4 regions of the Lysinibacillus sp. 10T31 genome follow, and region 3 is predicted to be linked to each of the others. Evidence: riboswitches for the same ligand, from Rfam matches in the RefSeq annotation. Region 3 holds a riboswitch; each other region holds the start of a gene.
What was found. A riboswitch is a leader RNA that binds a small molecule or an ion and turns the genes downstream of it on or off. The one in region 3 is predicted to bind thiamine pyrophosphate.

Region 1: another riboswitch for thiamine pyrophosphate. It lies ahead of thiM (hydroxyethylthiazole kinase); the one in region 3 lies ahead of AC1DCY_RS04490 (ABC transporter substrate-binding protein).
Region 2: another riboswitch for thiamine pyrophosphate. It lies ahead of thiW (energy coupling factor transporter S component ThiW); the one in region 3 lies ahead of AC1DCY_RS04490 (ABC transporter substrate-binding protein).
Region 4: another riboswitch for thiamine pyrophosphate. It lies ahead of thiC (phosphomethylpyrimidine synthase ThiC); the one in region 3 lies ahead of AC1DCY_RS04490 (ABC transporter substrate-binding protein).

Annotation. Positions count from the first base shown of each region.
Region 1 is NZ_JBFTHS010000028.1:48,687-53,358, reverse strand. It holds gene thiE (thiamine phosphate synthase) at 1-360, opposite strand, end outside; gene thiD (bifunctional hydroxymethylpyrimidine kinase/phosphomethylpyrimidine kinase) at 350-1,174, opposite strand; gene thiM (hydroxyethylthiazole kinase) at 1,174-1,929, opposite strand; TPP riboswitch at 2,019-2,117, opposite strand; gene mbcS (acyl-CoA synthetase MbcS) at 2,347-3,936, shown strand; gene sppA (signal peptide peptidase SppA) at 4,268-4,672, shown strand, end outside.
Region 2 is NZ_JBFTHS010000032.1:26,070-30,741, reverse strand. It holds gene AC1DCY_RS18070 (ABC transporter substrate-binding protein) at 1-857, shown strand, start outside; gene AC1DCY_RS18065 (MFS transporter) at 1,062-2,258, shown strand; gene AC1DCY_RS18060 (hypothetical protein) at 2,411-2,659, shown strand; TPP riboswitch at 2,617-2,724, shown strand; gene thiW (energy coupling factor transporter S component ThiW) at 2,849-3,349, shown strand; gene AC1DCY_RS18050 (EVE domain-containing protein) at 3,410-3,889, opposite strand; gene AC1DCY_RS18045 (ketosteroid isomerase family protein) at 3,905-4,228, opposite strand; gene AC1DCY_RS18040 (MarR family winged helix-turn-helix transcriptional regulator) at 4,271-4,672, opposite strand, start outside.
Region 3 is NZ_JBFTHS010000005.1:71,895-76,566, forward strand. It holds gene parC (DNA topoisomerase IV subunit A) at 1-183, shown strand, start outside; gene AC1DCY_RS04475 (MFS transporter) at 360-1,646, opposite strand; gene AC1DCY_RS04480 (hypothetical protein) at 1,819-2,223, opposite strand; partial or broken gene AC1DCY_RS04485 (TetR family transcriptional regulator) at 2,299-2,376, opposite strand; TPP riboswitch at 2,833-2,942, shown strand; gene AC1DCY_RS04490 (ABC transporter substrate-binding protein) at 3,116-4,111, shown strand; gene AC1DCY_RS04495 (thiamine-binding protein) at 4,113-4,403, shown strand; gene AC1DCY_RS04500 (ABC transporter permease) at 4,403-4,672, shown strand, end outside.
Region 4 is NZ_JBFTHS010000016.1:82,732-87,403, forward strand. It holds gene AC1DCY_RS11430 (AEC family transporter) at 54-983, shown strand; TPP riboswitch at 1,312-1,426, shown strand; gene thiC (phosphomethylpyrimidine synthase ThiC) at 1,696-3,474, shown strand; gene AC1DCY_RS11440 (hypothetical protein) at 3,601-3,876, shown strand; gene AC1DCY_RS11445 (catalase) at 3,993-4,672, opposite strand, start outside.

The DNA of each region.
Region 1 (4,672 bases), on a different contig from region 3:
AGTTTGTAATTCAGTTTGTGAATGAACAGAAACACCTAAAATCATGTTGCCAATTTTATTACGCACCATCGACACAGGAAAATCCTCTTGTCCAATATGAACACCATCCGCTTTAAGCTTTATAGCCAGCTCGACATCATCGTTGACGATAAACGGAACATGATACTGTTGACAGAGCTTTTGACATTTACGAGCAAAATCTTCATAGGCTTGCCCAGTAAGTGTATTTGGTCCTTTTTCACGATATTGAAACATAGTAATTCCAGATTGCAGAGCTTTCTCTAAAACATTTAATGGCTCTTGTTTGAAAACATTACTTGTACCCATTATAAAATATAGCTGTAGATCGTCACGTTTCATGAATAATCACCTCGCAGGAATCCTTGAAGTTTTGATAAGCAAAATGATTTGTAGGACCATGGCCATTACCGATAGATAAATCATGAGTTATTGCTAATTGAATAAATTTTTTAGCTTCTTCAATCGCTTCTTCTAAGGGTAGTCCACGACCAAGAAAAGCAGTTAATGCAGCGGAAAACGTACAGCCTGTACCATGCGTATTTTTTGTTGCAATACGAGTGGACTGCATAGAAAATGACCGACCATCTTGGAAAAATACATAATCAGTAGCGTAACATTTATCCTCTAAATGACCGCCTTTAATAATGACGCATTGAACGCCCATTTGTAATAAGATCTTAGCTGCTTCTTTAATATCTGTTAAAGCATTGATTTTCCTTCCAGAAAGGGTTTCTGCCTCAGGAATGTTCGGTGTTACGATTGTTGCTAAAGGTAGCAAATAACTGCGTAATGCCTCAATTGCTTCTTGCTGTAATAAGCTTTCACCACCTTTTGCAATCATGACAGGATCTACTATAAGCGGAATATTTATTTCAGCTAAAATTTGAGCAATTGATTGGATTATTTCGGAGGAAAACAACATTCCGGTTTTAACGGCACTTATTGAAAAATCCTCGACTAGCGCTTTAAGCTGTTTTTCAACGAAGCTAACTTCAATTGGTAAGACATCCGATACACCAAGTGTGTTCTGGGCGGTTAAAGCTGTAATGACAGACGTTCCAAACACCTTTAATTCCTGAAATGTTTTTAAATCAGCTTGTATGCCTGCACCGCCACCACTATCTGAACCAGCAATTGTCGTTACAATATGCATCATTCTTCACCACCCTTGGAAAGGCGATGTAGTTCGTTCAATACTGCAATTTGAAAATCACCAATGTATGGAGTAGAAGAAGCGGCTTGCTCTGCCACTTTTTTATAAAGTGATAATGTTTCTATTAATTGGTCAAATGGTTTATTTCCTACGACGTAGGAAGCACAACATATTGCACTCAATAAGCAACCTGTTCCAGTAACTTCTGTCATTTGTAAATTTCCACCTGTAACCCATTGCTGATGTTCGCCATCAGTAATAAAATCCTTTTCACCGGTCACAATAACAATACAATTGTAGAGTTGAGCTACTTTTTGTGCCTCAACTTCTAAAGAAATGGAACCACTACCACTGTCTACGCCTTTTTGTTGCCATTCTACATTGGCTATAGCTGCAAGTTCTCCGATGTTGCAACGAATAGCCGCAAAATTTATTTCCTCGAGTAATTGTTGTACCGTTTGTTTCCGGTAAGTTGTTGCACCTGCAGCAACAGGGTCTAAAATAACGGGAATGCCAAGAGCATTTGCTTTTTTTCCTGCGAGTAACATTGATTCTTTCATTCGCTCATTAAGGGTACCGATATTTATCAATAAGCCTGAGGCAATTGCGACCATTTCTTCAACCTCATGACTGTCATCAGCCATGACTGGTGAAGCGCCTATTGCTAATAAGCCATTTGCTTGAAAATTAGCCACAACATAATTAGTGATACAATGAATAAGTGGATTTTGTTTACGGATTGTTTGAAATACCAATTTAAGTCCTCCTTGTTGGATGGACGTAAGCGTGCAAAAAAGGCTCTTTTTCGTGTAGAAAAAAACACGCAAAAGAGCCTTTCATCAGTAAATAGATGTGAATTGCTCCCTACGTCAGTATTAACTAACAGGTTCAAAGGGTCAGGTTTTACCTTCTCAACTCTAAATGAGTCCCCCTGCAATTATGCTTTTAGTTGACCAAAATGTACCATATTATTCATTCGTGTTCAATAGGGAGTTTTTTTCTTCATTGCGAAAACGGCACTAAAGCTAAGTCGAACTCGATAGTACTAATACGTGACTGATGCCATATAGCAAAGCATGATAGTTGTCACGACTTTAATGAATTGGAGTGAATTCCATTGAAAATGATAAAAATTGAGTTTTATAATGAGCGTAATAGAGGGGGCATTTGCCATGAAAAGAGAAGATTTAATCGCACCAGAATGGTATAACATTTCAGAGGAAATTGAAAAATATGCACAGGATTCTACTAAAAATGCATTATTAGTTTATAACGAAGATGAGGAAATTCAGTACTTAACATATCAAGCTTTACTTGAAAAGGCGAATCAGGCAGCACATGTATTTACATCCCAAGGTTTAAAAAAAGGTGATGTTATTTTGGTCATGGTGCCAAGATCAGTTGAAGCGTATATCGTCTATATTGCCGCTTTAAAGGCAGGTTTAACGATTATCCCTAGTTCCGAAATGCTGAGAACTAAGGATATTGAATATCGAATCAATCATGCCGATGCGAAAGGCGTTGTTGCATTTGAGCCATATATTGAACAGTTCGATAATGTGGGAAATTTACAAGGAATACAGCAATTTGTCATTGGTCATGCACACGAACCTTGGCAGCCGTTGCTTGAAAAAATGCAAAATCAACCTACGACTTACATAAGTTCTACACCGACTAAGAGTACAGACATTGCATTTTTAGCGTATACGAGTGGTACAACAGGCAATCCAAAGGCAGCGATTCATACGCATAGTTGGGGTTATGCGCACTTAAGAACTACGGCTCCAAATTGGTTAGGTGTACAAGAAGGTGACATTGTTTGGGCTACAGCAGCTCCAGGATGGCAAAAATGGATTTGGAGCCCGTTCCTTGCTACTTTAGGAAGTGGTGCTACTGCATTTGTTTACAAAGGTCACTTTGATGCTGCAACATATCTTGCATTGCTTGAAAAATTCAATATTAATATTTTGTGTTGCACACCGACCGAATACAGAATAATGGCGAGTCTTGGAAATTTACAAGACTTCAATTTAAGTACGATACGTCAGGCAGTGTCAGCGGGTGAACCTTTAAATAGTGAAGTGATAAAAGTATTTTCCGAGGTCTTTAATTTACAAGTACGAGATGGTTATGGACAAACAGAGAATACATTACTTGTTGGAACAATGGTAGGGATGGAGGCTAGAATGGGCTCAATGGGTAAACCTACTCCGGGTAATACTGTTGAAATTATCAATGATTTTGGAAATCCTACTGCAATTGGAGAAGTTGGAGATATTGCTGTACACTGTGAGACACCCGCGTTATTTAAGAAATATTTAAACGATCCCGAACGTACAAATTTACAATTTAGAGGCGATTGGTATATTACAGGAGATCGTGCATATAAAGATGAAGATGGCTATTTTTGGTTTGAAGGACGTGGGGATGATGTCATTATTTCATCTGGGTATACGATAGGCCCATTTGAGGTAGAAGATGCGTTATTAAAGCATCCAGCAGTAAAAGAAACTGCCGTAGTCGCGAGTCCAGATGTAATTCGTGGAAATCTAGTAAAGGCATTTGTTGTGCTCTCTGATGGAGTAGTTGGAGATGAAGCGCTTATTAAAAAACTACAAAGCCATGTGAAAACTTTAACAGCTCCTTATAAATATCCTCGTATAATTGAGTTTGTTACTGAGCTACCAAAGACTACATCAGGCAAAATTCGTCGTGTCGAATTACGTGAGCAAGAAAAAATCCATTATATCATTCAACAATAATTTCCTAGGAAATAATGTCGAAAATCAAAGTTCCTGCTTTTTTATGAACTTTGATTTTTTTTATGAAATTAGGTAATGTATTATAGGTTGAATAGGTTAAAGCAATAGTATTGGCTCATCGCCTACAGTTTGGCATGACATTAGTTAACTTTCTATGCGCTAGCTCGCTTTTGCAAATCTTATTGCCGAGCGGCACATCGGACGCCCGATAGAAAGTGCACAGCCGGAACATAGGTTAACCTCATGTTATGGTGATAAGACCATATTATTGTAATAAGTATGAAACAAATTAGGATATCAATCGTATAACGTTATGAGGAGGCGGAAAGATATGAATGGTAAAAGGTGGGCCGCTTTAATAATTGCAGGTGTACTATTAGTGTTTTCATTAGGGATTAACACGATTTTTGCAATATTTAAATCGAATTTCTTTAGTAATTTTGATAGCTTGGTAGCTGGAAACGACTTGACGGTTATGGAAGAGGTTAAAGAAGGTGGCGATATGGATAAACGTATTGCATACTTAAAGGTTGATGGAACGATTCAAGATGTTGGCTCAAGTACTTTATGGCAACCAGTTGCTTATGATCATCAATTTTTCTTAAATCAATTAGATAATATTTTATATGATCAGACTGTGGAAGGTATCGTCTTAAGTGTTAATTCACCAGGTGGCGGTGTAAAGGAATCAGCAGAAATCTATAAAAAACTTTTGAAAATTAAAGAAGAGCGACAA
Region 2 (4,672 bases), on a different contig from region 3:
TGATGACAAAAATTCAACAAGGTGGTACAGCTTACGATATCGCAATACCTTCTGAATATATGATTGAAAAAATGAAGGAAGAAAACTTACTTATTCCTTTAGATAAAACGAAAATCCCTAATATAAAAAATATCGATCCTTATTTTTTAGATTTACCATTTGATGACGACAATAAATATTCTGTTCCATATTTCTGGGGAACAGTCGGCATTGTCTATAATCCAAAGCTCGTTGGAAATTTAGACTTCTCATCTTGGAAGGACTTATGGGACCCTTCGTTAAAACGTAAAGTCTTTTTAGTAGACGGTGCACGTGAGGTGATTGGTATGGGCTTAAACAACCTTGGCTACTCACTCAACTCTTTAAATAACCAAGAGCTACGTAAAGCTACTGATAAACTAATTACATTGGCGCCAAATGTTAAAGCCATTATCGGGGATGAGATTACACCGCTGATGGTTAATAATGAAGCTGCTGTAGCACTCACTTGGTCTGGTCAAGCAGCAGACATGCTGTCAGAAAATGAAGATTTAGACTTCGCTGTACCAAAAGAAGGCTCAAACTTGTGGTTTGACAATATGGTTATCCCAAAAACATCAAAAAATATTGATGGTGCACATGCCTTCATTAATTTTATGTTGAAAGCTGAATCAGGTGCTCAAAACGCTGATTATGTAGGCTATTCTACCCCTAATATTGCAGCGATGAAGTTAATGGATAAAGAAGTTGTATCTGATAAGCGCTTCTATCCTTCTGAAGAACAACGTAAAACATTAGAAGTTTATAAAAACCTAGGTCCTGATTATTTAGGCAAATACAATGAGCTGTTTTTAGAATTTAAAATGAGTATTCGATAATCTAAGCTGTTCTCACATTACGTTGAGAACAGCTTTTTATCGTTTAGTTGGAAGTAAACTTCTTTGGAAAACTAGCAGGCCGTATTTATGTTAAACAAAAGAATCCCTATAACTTTACTAGTAAATTTCAGACTTATAGTCAATAGCAAACGTACAAGCCTTGTGGTAGACTGTAGTATATTTGATTAAAGAAAGGGGTATTCGATGACCCAGCAGAAGTCTAATAAGGCGGCTTTGTATATTTTAATGTTTAATATGTTTATCGCAATGGGAAGTATCGGAATTATTATTCCTGTCATGCCTGAGTATTTAAAACTATTTGGCGCTGCAGGACAAGTACTTGGTATGTTGATTGCAACGTTCGCCTTTGCACAATTCGTATTTTCTCCAATCGCTGGGAATCTTTCGGATCAATACGGTCGTAAAAATCTCATTATTTTCGGCCTTATCGTAACAGGACTTGCACAAATTGGTTTCGGGCTTTCAACAGATGTATGGATGCTCTTCTTGGCACGCTTTTTAGGTGGCCTTGGATCTGCATTTGTGGCTCCTCCTATAATGGCATTTGTGGCAGATGTCACAACGTATGAGGAACGAGGAAAAGGTATGGGTATGCTAGGGGCAGCAATGTCCTTGGGTTTTATGATCGGACCAGGTATCGGTGGATTCCTCTCAAAAGTTAGTTTGCATTTTCCATTCTATACTGCTGGATGTGCAGCTATCTTAGCAGCTATTTTATCGTTCTTTTTATTGCCTGCTACAAAACCGAACACAGCGAAAAAAGCGCAGAAGCAAGATAATCTTGTAAAGCAGATGGCTCGTTCAGTCCAAATGCCTTATTTTGTCATGCTAATTATCATGCTTGTATTCTCTTTCGGGATTGCTAACTTCCAAACAACATTATCATTATTTGTTACAGAAAAGTTTAATTACACACCTACTGATATCGCCATTATATTAGTTATGGGCGGCGCTTTTGGTGTTGTTGTACAGATGTTTGTTATTACACCACTGTTTAATCGTTTCGGCGAAATGAAAGTAGTGTTAGTCAATTTATTTATTGCAGCCGTTTCGATTTTCTTAATATTATTCGCATCTGGCTTTGCACTTATTTTAATTGTAGCGACAATCTTCTCTACAGCTACGACATTGATTCGTCCAGCTGTCAACACATTGATTTCAAAGCTTGCTGAAAATGAACAAGGCTATGCAGCTGGATTGAACAATGCGTATATGAGTCTTGGTAATATGATTGGTCCAGCTTTAGCAGGTATATTATTCGATTGGAATATGAACAGTCCTTATATATTCGGGTCTATTATTTTAATGGCTTGTTTCTTCCTTGCCCTAATTTGGACAATGAAAAAAGCACCACACCTTATGCATCCTGATACAAAATAGTCTGAAAAGTTATTGACTAATTTTAGTAGTATGCTACATTATTTATGAGAAAAACTAACAAATCAATTTCGCCTTGGCGTAATTGCGTCCGGATTTTGAATTGTGCCCGCACAATTCATTCCTTTCAAAATCCGTGACATCCGCCGGAGGCTTTGGGCCAACATGATGTTGGTCACTCAGTCGTTGCCACAGAACGTGGCGATCTTAGACTGAGTTCCTATATTTCAGCGGATGTCTTTTGTACCGAAAGCGTAGCGACAGGTACAGATGTTTGGACACCTGCTGAAAAGCAACTTATAACCGGCATTCATCTCACCACCTATAAAGGTGGAAGACTACTGCTGAAAGAAGTTAATTTAATTACCACTAGGGGAGTCTTTAAAAGGCTGAGACGTATATGATCATATACGGACCCTTTGAACCTGATCTAGTTCACACTAGCGGAGGGAAGTGGCGACACTTGCTTTTTACTATTAAATGCAAGGCCGCTTCCTATTGTTTTAAGGAAGCGGCTTTTTTACGCTTTAGCGGCGATTCTCTCAGGTTTAGCGGCGCTAACTATAAAATTCACATTCAAAGGAGTGGAAATTATGTCAATTCGAAAATTAACAATTATGGCCTTATTAGTAGCAATTGCCGTAGCAGGTTCTACCTTCGTTTCAATACCAACGGGAATTGCACGTGCCTACCCTGTCCAGCATGCCATTAATGTTATCGGTGCTATCATTCTTGGACCGGTGCCTACTGTTATGATCGCCCTCGTCACAGCCATTATTCGTATTTTAACAGGCACAGGCTCATTACTAGCTATACCTGGTAGTGTTATTGGTGCTTTATGTGCAGCTCTTGCCTATAAATACAGCGGCAAGCAATGGCTAGCAGGTGTCGGTGAAATGTTTGGAACAGGTATCATTGCCTCACTTATTGCAGTACCTTATGCACATTTATTAATGGGGACATCCGTTGCTGCTTTATTTTTCATGCCAGCTTTTTTAACATCAAGTACTATTGGTGCTATCTTAGGCATTGTCATTGCCAGCAATTTGCGTAAAACAGTATTTGTAACTACCCTTAACACTCAGCTTAAATAATGAATTTAAAAACGTTACTTTCATTAATTAAGAAAGTAACGTTTTTTATTCAAAGCCTATTCACCCATATTTCAACGGTAATCCCATTTCATGAGCAATTAATAAAAAGTCTTTTTTGCTTATTTCAAAATGACCAAATCTGAATTTATAGCCATATTTCGATTTATCCTCTACAAATTCTAAATAATCTAAGATTCTTTTTATCTGCACAGCTTTTGCATCTTTAAAAAAGTCTATATCTCTTCTAAAAGGAATAAAATTCTCTGCCATTTGGAACTCGTATATTCGCTCGTCCTTTACTCTTCCAATTGCTGTAAATGCTCTTACAGGCTCATTACCATCTAGACTTTTTTTAGGAGAATAATAAATGATCCAGTCTCCTTTTTGCATTCGTTTCAAAGGCCTTTCTTTACCATGGCATAGCTGACCAAATCCTCCCTCAACCCCTTTTTGCACATGATTAAGAGATACCACACCAATCCAATATTTCGTGTCTCTTTCAGGTGTAGGAAGAGAATTTTTATTAGGATTTAATGACATAGCTTCCGTCCCCTCTTATTTTGGAATCATCGCCAACGATTTTATTTTTTCATTTTCAAGAATCAACCTTTCTTCCAAAATCACTGGGTTTGGCAAACCATCCCAAGTAGTGGAAACGGTTGCAATACATTCTGTATCATCACCATCAATATTTTGGATAGTTAATTTAAAGCCTTTTGGCATAGGTGACGTGTAAAAGTTTTGTATTTCTTTCCTTCCTTTAAAAATTTCACCTTTAAAATTTTTTAATTCCCCATGATCTGCATACATATCTGATAAATCTTGGCCCTCTTCTTGTGCTCTTCTTAAATACTCCTTCATAACCTCTACAGCTTTCATTTCTCTTCACTCTTTCTTTTTTTATTTATAAGTTTTTAATCCCTATGAATGATTTTCATATACTTTTTTCATAATACTTTTCAATAGCTCTTTTTCTTCCAATGAAAGTACGTTTAAAACTTCATTCTCAGAAATCGCAAGAGTCTTCATTAATTCTTCCGCCAAATTTTCACCCTGTTCCGTAAGGCATATTAAATTTTCTCTTCTATTTTCTGGATTTTTCTCCCTATAAACATACTTTCTTTCTTCTAGTCCATCGATAAAAAAGCGGACACTATTTTTATCTAACTTTAAAATCTGCCCTATTTGAATTTGGCTAAGTTTTTGGTTTTTTACAGCCATCATGATCCCAACTTCTCTAGATTTCATTTGAAATTTTTCGCTAATATATTGCTCGAGATTTTCCTCTAAAGACTCCGCTAATTTAAAACTGAGAAAACCAAA
Region 3 (4,672 bases):
GCTGTAGTCAAGGTAACCGATGAAGAACAGCTACTGATTGAAACGGAAAAAGGTGTGCAAGAAATCCTTGCTGTACAAGCATTAACTCGAGCAGATCGCCATTCAAATGGCTCCTTTAAAGTGGATATAGCTACAGACGGTGCGATTTCACATGTCTTCGCGGTCAAAAAAGAAGAGAAATAACATTACTAGCCCATGCTCCTTTGAGAGCTGGGCTTTTTTGAGTTAATTGAAACCAATGAGCTTGGTGCTTTGTCTACTATATACAATCTAAAGAAGGGAGGATTGTAAAGTGATGCTTTACCTAACGATAAAGTCAGTTGAAAAACTGGTTTGATCGATTAGTGGAAAGACAATCTTTAAGAAGAAACAGGTACTTTTCTTTCATTCCCTTCAATTTCTTTAGCGTATAGCGTTTTTGTTAATATGTAGTACAAAAATGTACCCGTTAATCCTAGAATAAGGAGTAATCCGCTCATATATATGGGGCGAATCCACTGTCCAATGATGATCAATAACGAAGCTACAATCATGGCTCCATAGGTAGTTAAGCTATTAAAAGCCATATAGGTGCTACGAGCGTTAGGCGGGGCAAGTTCTCCTATCATCGCCTGTTTAATAGGAATAAACATCAGCTCACCAATTGTTCCAATAAACATGGCAATAAAAAGAAACAATACGCTATTTGAAGAAGCAAAAACACTAAAACATATAGTAAAGATCAACATTCCTGTAACAAGAGTCCAGCGATCACTGTATTTTTTAAATAAAAATAATACAATGCTTGATAGGACAACTACAAGAATAGTATTCTCTGTTCGGAGAAATCCAAGCATTTTAGTGCCGTCTACGATGAAATCTATGCCAAACAATGAAGCTGATTGCTGGGGTATATCTTTTTCAAGACGAATCCCAATATAGTTGGATAAAGACTGTTCCAATGTAAAAATCATGATTGCTCCTAAAATATAAAACATAAACAGCTTATCTTTTAAAACGGTTGAATAGGTTTGAAACATCTCAAATGGTGAAAGCTTTTTCTTATGAAGAGAAGACTTAGGTGAAGGTACTGGTGAATAGGTTTCTGAGATGAAGAAAATAGTCACGAATACAGATAATAAAGAGATAAGTGAAATCCCAATAAATAGTTCAAATAAGTAGTTTTTAAAAAGAAATGCCCCAATAATTCCTCCAATTGCCGTTGATAAATTCCCCAACCAGTAGCTAATTGTAAATACAAGCTTTCTCGATTCGGAATTAGTAACATCAATCATCATAGCTTGTGCGGCTGGCTGAAACATCCCTCCGCAAAACATAGTGAGGACGAAGAATGCCGCAGAAATATAAGGAAGATTAAACCAAGGAGAATTACAAAGTGCTATAAACAGATAAGAAAGCAATAGTCCAAGTTCAGCATAAATCATTATTTTTTTTCGCCCAATTTTATCTGAAACATGTCCTCCTATGAACCCTCCAATAACCCCGCTAATCACTATTATTATAAGAATAATACCCGTTTTAGTAGCTCCGATATTTTGAGTAAAATAAATTGCCAGAAAAGGTATAACAGCCATAGAAATAAGACCGCCTAGAAATTGCATGACTAGGCGAAGTTTGATGTTGGGATGGATATCTCTCAATTTCATATAATCACTCCTAAGTATATTAAATATGAACTATTTCCGATAGAATCTTCAGGTGTCTCAGTTTGGGGTTATCTATTGATTATCCTATTAGGAAGTGTCTCTTTGACTCTTTTTATGTTTAACTTGTTTAACCTTATGTCTACAAGTGATGGCCGGGCAAAGGGGGAGGAGCTTATTTATTAGAGATAGGCCCAAATAATCTCAGTGCTTGTCTCGATATATCCTTCCGCTTCTCGTTTGTATATTCATCAATAAACGTTAAACGCATTCCGTTTAAGATCGATAAGTATGATTCAGCAATTAATGAAGGTGATTCTTCATAAAAGGAACCGAGCCTTTGTCCTGATTCAATAATCGGATAAATAGAGGCCTTAAATAATTTTGCAAAATCATCTAGTTCTTTATAAAGCTTCGGAAACCGTTCAGGTCTTGCAAGAACCTGCTGAATTAGGCGTAGAAATTCAATTCTCATGGCAAAAAGTTGTACATGACAATCTATCATTTCCTTAATTACTTCAAGAGGCTCACCTTTAAAATGTTCTGCTATTTCAGTAAAATATGGTTTGATTTCTTCCAAGGGCTCCAATATTGCCGATTCATAAAGTACTTCTTTTGAATCAAAATATGTAAATACGGTACCAAAACTAACACTAGCTTCCTTTGCTATTTCGGCAACTTTTGTCTCTGCAAAACCATTCTCACTATATAATTTAATGGCGGCGTTCAGGATAGTAGATCTTTTTCTTTTTTTTTTTCATCATTAGTAAGTTTAGTCTCCATTTAGATATTCCTTTCATAATAAATGATTGATTGATCAATCAAATTTTATTGTAATTTGTTTCCATTGTCAATATGTTGATGGAATTTTTTGAATTTTACGGTTAGTTATAATGGAATTCCTTAAATGAAGGGATATTATTCTTTAAAATTGAGTTTTTAAAAAAAGTAGAACTGACAATTTAAGCATGAAGCCTCTATTTCAATGGAGTCTGAAAATATTATCTAGCTCTCCTAAAGTACCCTTTACAAAAGAGGCGCCATAGCAGTTATTTGATGTGAATGAAAAATATATTTCAAAAAAAGGATTAGAAATAAGGCTATAAAATAATAATTCAGCGCTATTTGCAAACAGAGCCTTGTCATTTCCGGATAGATATGGGTATAATAATCACGAAAAGTTCATATGGAAAGAATGTAGGGGGGCTGGTGTTGCCAGCTGAGATTGTGTCCGATAGACGCTGACTCTTTGAACCTGATTTGGCTCGTACCAGCGTAGGGAACATCTATTCAAAAAGTGAAAGTTTTTGATATTGATTACAAAACGTCTGGGAGGAATCCTAGGCGTTTTTTATGTTTTCAGACTTTTGTTGCATGCACATACCTTACGTGCAAACAGATTGTGAACGGTTTCTTCTGGTAAAGACATTCATACATGAACACTTTCACACTACTTACTTGGAGGATTCAGCATGAAAAAATGGTTATTCATCCTGATGGCTGCACTTTTAACTTTAGTGGGCTGTAGCGAAAAAGAGACTAAAAAGGATGCTAAGGGATTAACGAAAGTATCAGTCGTTCTTGATTGGACACCGAACACAAATCATACAGGCTTATATGTAGCGGAAAAACTTGGCTACTTTAAGGAACAGGGCCTAGATGTTGATATTTTATTACCTGGCGAAACGGGAGCCGATCAGCTTGTGGCGTCTGGCAAGGCTCAGTTTGGCGTAAGTTATCAGGAAGGGATCACACAGGCACGTGTGCAAGATGTACCTTTAGTATCGATCGCAGCGATTATTCAACATAATACTTCTGGCTTCGCATCCATTGCATCAAAAGGCATTACGTCACCTAAGGATTTTGAAGGTAAAACATACGGTGGCTGGGGTGCACCACTTGAAAAGGCAGTACTGCAATCACTAATGCAAACAAAAAAGGCAGATATTAATAAGTTAGATATTGTCAATGCAGGTGATTTAGATTTCTTCACAATGATGAAAAAAGATATTGATTTTGCCTGGATTTATTATGCGTGGACAGGTATTGAAGCCGAACTGCGTGGCGAAAAACTAAACATGCTATATTTAACAGATTATAGTGATCAGTTAGATTATTACACACCTGTACTTGCTACAAATGAAAAAATGATTAAGGATGATCCCGAGACGGTAAAAGCATTTGTCGCTGCCGCAGCAAAGGGCTATGAATATGCGATCAGCCACCCAAATGAAGCGGCTGATATTTTACTAGAAGCGGTACCTGATTTAGATAAGAACCTTGTCCATAAAAGTCAGGAATGGCTAGCAGATAAGTATCAAGACGACGCTGCACAATGGGGCGAGCAAAAGCTAGCTATCTGGGAAAATTACGCGAAATGGATGGCAAGCAACAAAGTTTTAGAGGGCGAATTTAACGCAAAACAAGCATTTACAAACGACTTTTTACCGAAAAAGGAGACGAAGTAGTATGGCAAACTCATTAATAAGTGTACAAATTATCCCGAAAACTGAAAAATATGAGGATGTGATTCCATTTGTCGATGCAGCGATTGCGGTTTTAGACGCATCAGGGGTGAAATATGAAGTTCATCCGTTAGAAACGACAATGGAGGGTGAGCTATCGACTTTGCTACAAATCATTGAAAAAATGAATGACAAGATGATTGAGCTTGGCGCTATCAATGTCATTACGCAAGTGAAAATTTTATATCAGCCATCAGGTATTACAATGGATACGCTAACGGAGAAATACCAGTGATGAAGCAAGCTGTTAAACAAGGAAGGACGATAATTTTTATCGCCTTCCTCTTATTCATGTGGGAACTTATTGTCCGTTTTGCAGATGTACCACATTGGCTATTGCCTACACCAAGTGCCATTTTGAAAGAAGGCTTTCAATCGTATAAGACGTTTGTGCCACATGCTTTAGCGACTGTTCAGTTAGCACTCCTAGGCCTTACCATCGGAATATTGTGTGGGCTAACGGTTGCCGTGCTATTACATCGTTTTACGTTTGTGCGAGAGCTA
Region 4 (4,672 bases), on a different contig from region 3:
ATTGACCAAGTATTAAATCAGCACTACTATAGGAGAGGAAAGGGGGACAAGCTATGATGTATCTCGGTATGATTTTTTTTAAAATTGTAGCTCCAATTTTAGTGCTTCTAGTACTTGGTGCAGTTTTACAAAAGAAATTTCGTTTTAATTTAAAGGCGTTATCTCAACTTATTACATATTGCTTCATGCCAGCAGCTGTTTTTGTGAATATATATGAAACGAGTATAGAGCTGTCTGTGCTTGGGGAAGTTGCGTTATTTATTCTACTCTTTATCGGAAGCCAAATGGTGCTTAGTCACTTTCTAGCAAAGGGACTCGGCTTAGTAAAAACAGAGGCTGCGGTGTTTAAAAATAGTGTTGTCCTAATTAATTCGGGTAACTATGGAATTCCAGTTGCACAAATGATTTTTGTGACCCAGCCGATTGGAGTGGCGATTCAGGTCATTCTCGTTATATTTCAAAATATGACGACCTATACTTACGGCTTGTACAATTTAATTTCTTCAACAAAATCGGGCATGTCTATTGTGAAAGACTTCCTCAAAATGCCTATTATTCATGCACTTATTATTGGTGTTGCAATGAACTATTTTAATATTGCTATTCCGCAGTTTGTAAGAATTCCGATAGACCATGTGGCAGATGGCTTTATCGCTGTAGCACTAATAACGTTAGGGGCACAACTATCACAGCTTGAAATCAAATCCATGTTCAATAAGATGGTATTCATTAGCTGTTTTACACGACTAGTCATAGGGCCAGCCGTTGCATTGCTAATCATTTTTGCACTTGGTCTTGACGGTGTCGTGGCACAATCACTTTTTATAGCTAGTTCGTTCCCGACATCACGAAATAGCTCTAGTTTGGCATTAGAATATGACGTAGAATCGGCAACTGCTGCACAAACAGTTTTATTTTCAACGATTGTGAGCTGTATGACAGTGACGATTGTGATTTACGTAGCGGAGCTGTTGTTTACCTAACGGCTGGGCGCTCATTTGATTGCCCATAGTTGATAAAAACTGAAATTGTTCCGATAAAACAAGATAATGTTCCGATAAAAGTTAAAATTGTTCCGATAAAACAAGATAATGTTCCGATAAAAACTGAAATTGTTCCGATAAAATGAGATTTTGTTCCGATAAATCTTCAATGGATTCATATAAAAGTGAATTCATCAAATGATGAGCTGCTTCGCATGCGTGCGCTCTAAAGTCTCATCTGACGCTGACTCTTGGTGAATATACCAAAAATATTCAAATGAAGCTTCCATCTCTTAACAATATCTGCTACACTAGCATCAAACTTAATAGTATTAACTAGGGGAGTCTGATGAGTCAGGCTGAGAGGGAAACGCATAGAGGTTTCTTGACCCTTTGGACCTGATCTGGCTCATACCAGCGTGGGAAAGTTAACCATTATTGCACTCTATGTTATTTGCAATAACTATACCTTTACATTCTTAGCCGGATCCAAATTTTTTTGGATTCGGCTTTTGTCTTCATTCAGCGAAAAAGTCCTATCTTTGAAGGTGATGAGATGAATGCGGTTAAGATTCCTTATCAGTGGGTGCCAAACACCTGCTGAATGAAGACAAAGCCTCCGGACGCAAATTACGCCAAGGCGAAATTGATTTTCTGTTGGGGTGAGCTAGATTCGGTCCTTGTATAAATGTAAAAGGGAGCGAAGTAGTTTATGACAACAGTTAGCGACAAGAATATTACGATTATGACTAGTTTTGAAGGAAGTAAAAAAGTTTACGTAGAAGGTTCTCGACCAGATATTTTAGTGCCAATGCGTGAAATTGCTCTAAGTCCAACGACAGGAAGTTTTGGTGAAGAGGAAAATGCACCAGTACGTGTTTATGATACGAGCGGCCCGTACACTGATCCTGCACATAAGGTGGATATTACAAAAGGATTGCCAGCTTTATGTAGTGTATGGATCAAAGAACGAGGTGACGTTGAAGAATACGAGGGTCGTACTATCAAGCCAGAAGATAATGGATTCCGCAAAGCTGATGATCCACGAATGAATGAAAATGTTTTTCCGGACTTATCTAGAAAGCCTTTACGTGCGAAGAAAGGTAAAAATGTAACGCAGCTTCACTATGCACGAAAGGGAATTATTACTCCAGAAATGGAATTTGTAGCGATTCGCGAAAATATGGATCCAGAATTTGTGCGCTCAGAAATAGCGGCAGGACGAGCTATTTTGCCATCTAATATTAATCACCCTGAGGCCGAGCCAATGATTATTGGACGTAACTTCCACGTGAAAATTAATGCCAATATAGGCAACTCAGCGGTGTCATCCTCTATTGCAGAAGAGGTAGAAAAAATGACGTGGGCTACACGCTGGGGTGCTGATAACATTATGGATTTATCTACTGGTAAGCATATTCATACGACACGTGAATGGATTATCCGTAATGCCGCGGTGCCAGTAGGAACAGTGCCGATTTATCAAGCGCTAGAAAAAGTAAATGGTGTGGCAGAGGATTTAACATGGGAGGTGTATCGTGATACGTTAATCGAACAGGCTGAGCAAGGTGTTGATTACTTCACGATTCATGCGGGGGTATTGCTGCGCTATGTGCCATTAACGGCTAATCGTGTAACAGGTATAGTGTCTCGTGGAGGCTCGATTATGGCGCAGTGGTGTTTATACCACCATCAAGAGAGCTTCTTATATACTCATTTTGAAGAGATCTGCGAAATTATGAAAACCTATGATGTTGCCTTCTCTTTAGGTGATGGTTTACGTCCGGGTTCTATAGCAGATGCAAATGATGAGGCTCAATTTGCGGAGCTAGAAACGCTAGGGGAATTAACGCAAATTGCCTGGAAGCATGATGTGCAGGTAATGGTAGAAGGACCAGGGCATGTACCAATGCATCTTATTAAAGAAAATATGGACAAGCAGTTAGAGGTTTGTAAGGAAGCTCCATTCTATACTTTAGGGCCACTGACAACAGATATTGCTCCTGGCTACGACCATATCACATCGGCTATTGGTGCTGCGATGATAGGTTGGTATGGTACGGCAATGCTATGTTATGTGACGCCTAAAGAGCATCTAGGCTTACCAAATCGTGAGGATGTCCGTGTAGGGGTTATTACGTATAAAATTGCTGCACACGCTGCAGATTTAGCGAAGGGGCATCCGGGAGCACAGCAGCGTGACGATGCACTATCTAAGGCACGATTTGAATTCCGCTGGCGCGATCAATTCAACCTTTCGTTAGATCCAGAGCGTGCAGTCGAATACCATGATGAAACATTGCCTGCAGAAGGGGCGAAAACTGCGCACTTCTGTTCAATGTGTGGACCTAAGTTTTGTAGTATGAGAATCTCACAGGATATTCGTAATTATGCAAAAGATCAAGACTTAAATACGACTGAAGCGATCCACAAAGGTATGAAGGAAAAGGCTGAGGAATTTAAAAAGGCAGGCAGTCAAATTTATCAATAATTATTAATGCGGGCTTGTGTCTATAGGCACAAGCCTTATTTTGGTTTATCTCCAAAGGTGGTGGATGACATTTGTTAAAACCTACGCATGTATTTAAGTTGATTGGAGTGGAGGTTGGGCGACTCCTTGGGGATCAGCGTCACAGATGAGACCCTGCAGCGAAGCGAAGCGGCTCATCGGACGCCCCCAGGAAGCTTTGCTCTGTGCGAAAGCGAAGCGGCAGCAAATGTTTTCTGTAGCGAAAGCAAAGCGGCAGCTACAATTGTTTTATCTGTGCGAAAGCGTAGCGACAGTAACAACAAATGTTTTATCTGCTCGAAAGCGAAGCGTCAGCGGCAAAGCGCCCAGCCGGAACGTAAATCAACCACACATTATGGTGAAGAGCCCTCAATTTGTCATTAAGATAAAAAAGCTCCATGTGAAGTTGCCCTTCACATGGAGTAAAAAGTTGGATTTGGATATCAATAATAAGTGGAAAAAATCAATTATGCCTCAGCAGGTTTGTTTGCTGGAATATGTTAAACGTTTGTTGGTTGTTTTACATATGGGTTTGAAAGATCCATACCTTCTAATGAAAGACCCATCGCTTTTGCTACACCTTCGCCATATGCTGGATCAGCTAAATAGCAGTGAAGGATATGACGACGTTTGATGAACTCTTCAACTGGTGCCATATCATTAGCAGTATTTTCGAATAGGCGTTGTTGCTCTTCGGCAGTCATTAGGTTGAATAATTTACCTGGCTGCTCGAAGTAGTTGTTGTCGTCTTCACGGAAGTCGTGGATACCAGCATTACCGTCAATACGTAATTCAGGTTCTTTATAGTCTAAATTATGCTCCCATTCGCCGTAGCTATTTGGTTCATAGCCCAAAGTTGAACCAAGGTTGCCATCGAAACGCATAGCACCATCGCGATGGAATGAACGGAATGGGCATTTTGGTGCGTTTACAGGAAGCGAGTGGTGGTTTACACCTAAGCGGTAGCGGTGTGCATCTGCATAAGCAAAGATACGAGCCTGTAACATTTTGTCTGGTGAGAAGCTTACACCAGGAATAATGTTTGACGGTGCAAATGCTGATTGCTCAACTTCCGCAAAGTAGTTGTCCGCATTTTTGTTTAACTCGAATTCACCCACAGGAATTAATGGGAAGTCTTTTTTATACCATACCTTCGTTAAATCAAATGGATTATATGGTA